One region of the Shewanella rhizosphaerae genome, then DNA from elsewhere that is predicted to be linked to it. Evidence: predicted binding sites of a transcription regulator. Region 1 holds the regulator's gene; the other holds the start of a gene.
The links. Region 1 encodes NrdR, which represses ribonucleotide reductase genes. Its sites were predicted from a motif close to AAACACNANATNTNGTGTTT; they were not measured.
Positions count from the first base shown of each region.

Region 1 (4,214 bases):
GGAGGCTCAAGGTTCTCAGCTGACTAACAAGTACGCCGAAGGCTATCCTGGCAAGCGTTACTACGGTGGTTGTGAACATGTCGACATCGTTGAGAACCTGGCCATCGAACGCGCCAAGGAACTTTTCGGTGCGACCTATGCTAACGTTCAGCCTCACTCCGGCTCACAGGCTAACAGCGCAGTCTACATGGCGCTACTGCAACCAGGCGATACCGTCCTGGGTATGAACCTGGCTCACGGCGGTCACCTGACGCACGGCTCTCCAGTAAACTTCTCTGGTAAGCTGTACAACATAGTTCCTTACGGCATCGACGAGTCTGGCAAGATCGACTATGACGAGATGGAGCGTCTGGCTGTAGAGCACAAGCCTAAGATGATGATCGGTGGTTTCTCTGCCTATTCTGGTATCGTCGACTGGGCGCGCATGCGTGAAATCGCCGACAAGATTGGCGCTTACCTGTTTGTCGATATGGCGCACGTTGCAGGCCTTATCGCTGCCGGTGTCTATCCAAACCCTGTGCCACACGCACACGTGGTGACTTCTACTACTCACAAGACCCTAGCCGGTCCTCGCGGCGGTATCATCCTGTCTGCGGCGAATGACGAAGACCTGTACAAGAAGCTGAACTCTGCGGTATTCCCAGGTGGTCAGGGCGGCCCATTGATGCACGTTATCGCCGGTAAGGCGGTGGCCTTCAAGGAAGCGCTGTCTCCTGAGTTCAAGGAATATCAACAGCAGGTAGTGGTTAACGCTAAGGCGATGGCTAACACCTTCATTGAGCGCGGTTTCGATGTGGTTTCTGGCGGCACCGAAAACCACCTGTTCCTGCTGGATCTGATAGCTAAAGATATCACAGGTAAAGATGCCGATGCGGCGCTGGGCCGTGCCAACATCACGGTAAACAAGAACTCAGTACCTAACGACCCACGTTCACCTTTCGTGACCTCGGGCCTGCGTATCGGTTCGCCAGCCATCACACGTCGTGGCTTCAAAGAAGCCGAAGCTGTTGAGCTGACCAACTGGATCTGTGATGTGTTAGATGACATCAACAACGAAGCCACTATCGAGCGCGTGAAGAACCAGGTGCTTGAATTGTGCGCTAAGTTCCCTGTTTACGGTTAACCTTAAGGGGTAAATCGGGTAAACTCCGATGGCCGCTACTGATTTAATATTGGTAGCGGCCATTTTTGTATCTATTTCAAGGGAAAGCTCCCCAAGATACCGATTAGCATTTGCTGGAGGCTCAATGCATTGTCCGTTTTGCAGCGCAACCGACACTAAGGTGATCGATTCTCGTCTGGTGGCCGATGGTCATCAGGTACGTCGTCGCCGCGAGTGTCTGCTTTGCCACGAGAGATTTACCACCTTCGAAGGCGCCGAGCTGGTGATGCCGCGTGTGGTTAAACAAGATGGTAGCCGCCAACCCTTCGACGAAGACAAGCTGCGCGGCGGCATGCTGAGGGCGGTAGAGAAACGCCCCGTATCGATGGACCAAATAGAGCAGGCGCTAAGCAAGATAAAATCGACCCTGAGAGCCACGGGTGAACGCGAAGTGACCTCTAAGATGATAGGTAACCTGATGATGGATCACCTGGTTAATCTCGACAAGGTGGCCTATATCCGTTTCGCCTCGGTTTACCGCGCCTTCGAAGATGTCTCCGAGTTCGGCGAGGCGATTGCCAAGTTGCAAAACGATAAGAGCAAGGCGGGTAAGTCGTAATCGATGCGTATCGGGCTTCCCCAATTATTCTCAAGAGATGGCGATGAGCATGGCCTGGTCCAAATTTGATTCCCAGATGATGGCGCGCGCCATTAAGTTGGCCCGCAAGGGGCAATACACCACCAGTCCCAACCCTAATGTCGGCTGTGTATTAGTCCAAGGGGATACCCTGGTGGGTGAAGGATTTCATATCGCCGCCGGCGGCCCTCACGCCGAGGTGCATGCCCTGCGCATGGCGGGCGATAAGGCCAAAGGCGCCACCGCATACGTGACCCTGGAGCCCTGTAGCCACTATGGCCGCACGCCGCCCTGCGCCGAGGCGCTGATCAAGGCAGAGGTGGCCCGCGTGGTGGTGGCGGTCACCGACCCTAATCCTCAGGTGTCTGGCCGTGGCATCAAGATGCTCCAAGATGCGGGGATTGAAGTTGAAGTGGGTCTGCACCAGGAAGAGGCCGCAGCCCTCAACCCTGGCTTCATGAAGCGGATGCGCAGCGGCCTGCCTTGGGTCGGTATTAAGCTGGCTGCGAGCTTGGATGGTAAGACGGCGCTCTCTAACGGCGTCTCTAAGTGGATCACAGGGCCAGAGGCGCGCCGTGACGTGCAGCGTATGCGCGCACGTTTCGATGCCGTCGTGACCGGCATAGAGACGGTGCTGGCCGACGATCCTAGCCTGAATGTACGTCATCAGGAGCTAGGCAGCCTGGCCGGGCAGTTAACCGAGGCCGACATTCGTCAGCCACTTCGCGTGGTACTCGACTCCCGTGCGCGCCTAAGTGCCAAGGCAAAACTATTTGAGACACAATCCCCCGTGTTGCTGGTGAGCTGTCAGCCCTATCCCGTGGCCGTGGCGAGCGCCTGGCCTGAGCATGTGAGTCAATTGCAACTGCCGAGCGACAATGGACAAGTGCCGCTAAAGGCGCTGCTGGAACATCTGGGATCTCAGCTTAACAGCGTGATGGTGGAGGCCGGGGCGACCCTGGCCGGCGCCTTCATGGCACAGGGGCTGGCGGACGAGCTGGTGCTGTATCAGGCACCGAAAATCTTAGGCGGCCATGGCCGTAACCTGCTGGCACTGCCGGACTATACTGAGATGGCACAGCTGCCCGCGCTCAAGCTTTGCGACGAGCGTGCGATCGGGGCCGACAGACGCCTCACCTTTCAATTGAGTCACAATCATTTACCGAGCGATAAAGAGTAGTTAGTCATGTTTACTGGGATCATCGAGGCTGTTGGCAGCCTGAGAAAAATTGAGCGTCGCGGCGATGATATTCGCTTGACGGTGGCTAGCGGCAAGCTGGATTTAAGTGACGTTAAACTCGGTGACAGTATCGCCACCAATGGCGTGTGTCTGACCGTAGTCGAGCAGATGGCCGACGGCTATGTGGCGGACATCTCAGCCGAAACCGTGGCCCTTACCGGCTTTGCCCATTATCAGGTGGGGCAGAAGGTCAACCTGGAAAAGGCGGTGACGCCGACGACCCGCCTCGGCGGTCATATGGTGAGCGGTCATGTCGACGGTGTGGCCAGCGTGGATGACAGACAGTATCGCGGCAAGGCGATCGAATTTTGGCTGACGCCCCCCAAGGGGCTGGCGCGCTATATCGCCCACAAAGGCTCTATCACCATAGATGGTGTCAGCCTGACGGTGAACGAGGTGGACGGCGAGCGTTTTCGTCTGACCATAGTGCCCCATACCGCCAGCGAAACCACGCTTATCGATTTGAAGGCGGGCGACAGGGTCAATATCGAGGTGGATCTCATCGCCCGGCACCTGGAGCGCCTACTGAGTTTTCAGGCGGCAGAGGAAAATCCAGCCAAAGGCTCAGAGGTCACCATGGATCTGTTAGCTCGCTCCGGCTTTTTAAGATAGACGCTGGCAATCCCAGCCAATAGCAGATTAAATAACTCTTACTATAAGAATATTTCAAGCTCTAATAAATCAAGGTCTAACAATGGCACTACACAGCATAGAAGCGATTATCGAAGATATCCGTCTGGGTAAGATGGTTATCTTGATGGATGACGAAGACAGAGAGAATGAAGGCGACCTGATCATGGCCGCTAACCTGGTGACGCCCGAGGCGATCAACTTCATGGCCACCTATGGCCGTGGCCTCATCTGTCAGACCATGACCAAGGCGCGCTGCGAGCAGCTCAACCTGCCGCTGATGGTGAGCAACAACAATGCCCAGTTCTCCACCAACTTTACCGTGTCTATCGAGGCGGCCGAAGGGGTGACCACAGGCATCTCTGCCTATGACAGAGCCGTTACCGTGCAGGCCGCCGTGGCCCGTGACGCTAAGCCGTCGGATATTGTGCAGCCAGGCCATATCTTCCCATTGATGGCCCAAGAGGGCGGGGTGCTTATCCGCGCCGGTCATACCGAGGCGGGTTGTGACCTGGCCCGTCTGGCTGGCCATGAGCCGTCGGCGGTGATTGTTGAGATCCTTAACGAAGATGGCACCATGGCGCGTCGTCCAGATCTTGAGGTGT
Region 1 covers NZ_CP080420.1:1,359,899-1,364,112, forward strand. The annotation lists gene glyA (serine hydroxymethyltransferase) at 1-1,123, shown strand, start outside; gene nrdR (transcriptional regulator NrdR) at 1,248-1,721, shown strand; gene ribD (bifunctional diaminohydroxyphosphoribosylaminopyrimidine deaminase/5-amino-6-(5-phosphoribosylamino)uracil reductase RibD) at 1,759-2,919, shown strand; gene K0I63_RS06030 (riboflavin synthase) at 2,926-3,591, shown strand; gene ribBA (bifunctional 3,4-dihydroxy-2-butanone-4-phosphate synthase/GTP cyclohydrolase II) at 3,674-4,214, shown strand, end outside.

Region 2 (4,214 bases), 890 kb from region 1:
ACGTCAACTTCTTCTGGACGCCAGAAGAAGGAGAGTTGCTTCTCGATCAGTTTCTCGAACACTTCATATTTTTGAACATCGTAACGGGCAACGTTAACCGATTGACCGAGGAACATAGGTTCCAGCAGGGCATTGTTAGGTGTTTGACAAAATGTTGAATAGGCCATTTTTCTATCTTCCGATAAAGGGGGCAAAGCCCCCTGATAAAAGGTTAAAACACGTAGAGTTAGATCTTACATGCGCCGCCTGCGCAGCTATCGTCTTCTTTCTCAATGGAGGTGATATCGTCATATTTGTCTGACGCACCGTCACGCGTGTTGTGATAGTAAAGTGTCTTCACACCGTATTTATATGCGGTCAACAGGTCTTTCAGCAGCACCTGCATAGGCACCTTGGCACCTGGGAAGCGGCTTGGGTCATAGTTGGTGTTGGCCGAGATAGATTGGTCAACAAACTTCTGCATCAAACCGACCAGCTGCAGGTAACCTTCGTTGCCAGGCATCTGCCACAGCAGCTCATAGCTGTATTGGTACTTTTCAAAATCAGGGACCACCTGCTTGAGCTGACCATCCTTACTCGCTTTAACGCTGATCAGGCCTCGCGGTGGCTCAATACCGTTAGTCGCGTTAGAGATCTGCGATGAGGTCTCAGATGGCATCAGGGCAGACAGGGTCGAGTTACGCAGGCCGTGAGTCTTGATCTCCTCACGCAGGGTTTCCCAATCCATGTGTAGTGGCTCGTCACAGATCTTATCGAGGTCACGCTTGTAGGTATCGATAGGCAGGATACCCTTAGCGTAATTGGTCTCGTGGAAGGCAGGGCAGGCGCCTTGCTCTTTCGCGAGATTCATCGAGGCCTTCAACAGATAGTACTGGATCGCTTCGAAGGTCTTGTGAGTGATGCCGTTGGCGCTGCCGTCTGAGTAGCGCACGCCTTCTTTAGCCAGGTAGTTAGCAAAGTTGATCACGCCTATACCCAGGGTACGACGGTTCATCGAGCCCTTATGTGCCGAGACGATTGGGTAGTCTTGATAGTCGAGTAGGCTATCGAGCGCGCGAACGGCCAAATCTGCCAGGCTTTCCAGCTCATCAAGTTTCTTGATGGCGCCCAGGTTCAACGCAGATAGGGTACACAGGGCGATCTCACCATCGGGATCGTCGATGTTGTTCAGCGGCTTGGTCGGCAATGCGATCTCAAGGCACAGGTTCGACTGACGTACAGGGGCAACCTTAGCGTCAAACGGGCTGTGGGTATTACAGTGATCGACGTTCTGGATATAGATACGACCGGTTGAGGCACGCTCCTGCATCATCAAGGAGAAGAGTTCTACCGCCTTGATCTGCTTCTTACGTATGCTCTCATCCTGCTCATACTTCACATACAGACGCTCGAACTCTGCCTGATCTTCGAAGAAGGCATCGTACAGGCCTGGGACGTCTGATGGACTGAATAGCGTGATCATGCTGCCCTGAATAAGACGTTGGTACATCAGCTTGTTCAGCTGCACCCCGTAGTCCAGGTGACGGATACGGTTATCTTCGACGCCGCGGTTGTTCTTAAGTACCAGCAGAGACTCAACTTCCAAGTGCCACATAGGGTAGAAGAGGGTCGCCGCGCCGCCGCGAACGCCGCCTTGAGAGCAAGACTTCACCGCCGTCTGGAAATACTTATAGAAAGGCAGACAACCTGTGTGGAATGCCTCACCGCCGCGAATTGGGCTACCCAGCGCGCGGATACGACCAGCGTTGACCCCTATGCCTGCACGTTGCGACACATACTTCACGATAGAAGAGGCGGTCGCATTAATTGAGTCTAAGCTGTCGCCACACTCGATCAGCACGCAAGAGCTGAACTGACGTGTCGGTGTACGCACACCAGACATGATAGGTGTAGGTAGCGAGATCTTAAAGGTAGAGGTCGCGTCATAGAAATCTTTAACGTACTGAAGACGCGTCTCTCTCGGGTAGTTGGCGAACAGACAAGCCGCTACCAGAATATAGAGGAACTGCGCACTCTCGTAGACTTCGTGAGTCACACGGTTTTGAACCAGATACTTACCTTCCAACTGCTTAACCGCGGCATAGGAGAAGTTCATGTCGCGCCAGTGGTCGATATAGCTGTCGAGTGTGTCTAATTCCTCGCGGCTATAGTCGTTCAGAATATGCGTGTCATATTTACCCAGCTCAACCAACTTCACCACATGGTCGTATAGCGAAGGCGGCTCAAACTGACCGAAGGCTTTCTTACGCAGGTGGAAAATGGCCAGACGTGCAGAAAGGAACTGATAGTCTGGTGACTCTGGCGAGATAAGGTCGGCAGCGGCCTTAATAATGGTTTCGTGGATCGCTTCAGTTGGGATTCCATCATAGAACTGAAGGTGTGAACGTAATTCGACTTCCGATACTGAGACGTTATTCAGTCCTTTGGCCGCCCAAGTGATCACTCGGTGGATCTTATCGAGATCGATGGTTTCACGTTCGCCACTGCGCTTCGTGACTTGCATATTGCTGTTCATTGAAGATAAGCCTTGAATTAAATATCGCTGGGAGGGAAAACTCCGCCCTACGTTTCCATGTAAAAACAATCGAAGATGTTAAAAAAAGTACCTGAGCACTACTGCAGTTCTAGTGGCTTCGACCGCCGCCCATACACAAGATATGGTGTTTTTTCTTTTATAGGATACAAGATAGTGAGGTTGGTGGGATATTGCAAGCGGGTTTTTAGGGGACAAGTTGTGGATATCTTGGGGGTAAACCAAAGGGTTAGTAACGGCTTACCTTTAACCCTTGTTTTCAATTACGATAGCACCGGCGGGTCAAGTTTTAGGCGACTGATTCGCCCTATCATGAAAGCTAAAATATTGGCCAGATCCTGAGGATCTTTTTACGCCGAAAAAGGATCGCGATCTCAGCTTCGACGACTTTTTACTGACGTGTCACACGCTCTAGCACCAGAGCGCGTGATGCATCTCATTTAATTGTGACTTAACCGTGACTTATGCACGACTTAACCGCCACTTAGCCCTGTCTTAGGAGTTCAAGCACGGAGACTGGGGTGTCGAAGCCAAAGTCGTGAGGCCAGAGGTGCGCCTGATCATTGTTTCCAATATAACCCCAATGGGCGATGCCCCCCAGCATGTCGCTATTGCGAGCAGCCTCGAGGTCACGTTTGGCATCGCCTAGGTAGAGAACTCCCTGGCAGCTGACGCCAATTTGCGACGCTGCCAGACGCATAGGCGCCGGATGGGGTTTATTCTGTGTGGTGGAGTCGCCGCTGATGATGGCCGGCATCTTGTTGGCTAAATCAAGCCTGTGCAGCAAAGGCCTCGCGAAACGCGCCGCCTTATTGGTGACCACCCCGAAGGGGATCTGCTGGCCGCTAAGGTGCTCGAGCAGGGCGCTCATGCCATCAAACAGCTTGGCCTCTTGGCCGTTAACATTATGGTAGTGCTCAAGCAGCGCCTGCTGGATGGCCGCTTTTTCCTCATCATTAAGATGAGGCTGGGCGGCGCTAACTAACGCCAAGCTTCCATGGGAAGCGGCAAAGCGAATATCTTCAAGATGTTGGCTCGGCAGCCCAAAGTCTTTTAGCGCCAAGTTAAGCGCCAGCACGAGATCGGGCGCCGTATCCACTAGGGTGCCATCGAGATCAAACAGCACACCTTTTATTGGCCTAGTAGCTGTGCGCTTACCTTCAATCGTTTCAGCGTTAGCACCTGGCAGGATTTGATCAGTCATCCTGCTTAACCGTGGCGATCATATAGTTGACATCCAACGACTTTGTGTAGCGGAAAATCTCCGTTAGCGGATTGTAGGTGATGCCGGTCGCATCGACGCACTCGAGATCTACCGCATCCGCCATGCCAATAAGTTCGGCAGGCTTGATGTACTTCTTATGGTCATGGGTGCCTACCGGTAGCATCTTAAGCAGGTACTCGGCGCCAATGACTGTCTCTACATAGGCTCTGATGTTGCGGTTAATGGTCGAGAAAAACACATAGCCGCCAGGCTTAACCATGTCGCTACAGGCCTTGATAACAGAGGCTGGGTCGGGCACATGCTCGAGCATCTCCATACAGGTGACCACATCATACTGGCCCTGATGACTATCTCTGTGATGCTCCGCCGTGTCCTGGATATAGTTGATCTCAACGCCCATCTCTAAGGCGTGCAGTTTCGCGACATCGAGGGGCTCGGCGCCCATGTCCAGACCAT
Region 2 covers NZ_CP080420.1:2,252,745-2,256,958, forward strand. The annotation lists gene nrdB (class Ia ribonucleoside-diphosphate reductase subunit beta) at 1-167, opposite strand, end outside; gene nrdA (class 1a ribonucleoside-diphosphate reductase subunit alpha) at 227-2,515, opposite strand; gene K0I63_RS10060 (HAD family hydrolase) at 3,018-3,737, opposite strand; gene ubiG (bifunctional 2-polyprenyl-6-hydroxyphenol methylase/3-demethylubiquinol 3-O-methyltransferase UbiG) at 3,730-4,214, opposite strand, start outside.
Region 2: nrdA (class 1a ribonucleoside-diphosphate reductase subunit alpha) is a predicted target of NrdR. The motif match lies at 2,647-2,666, and genes of this name have one in related genera.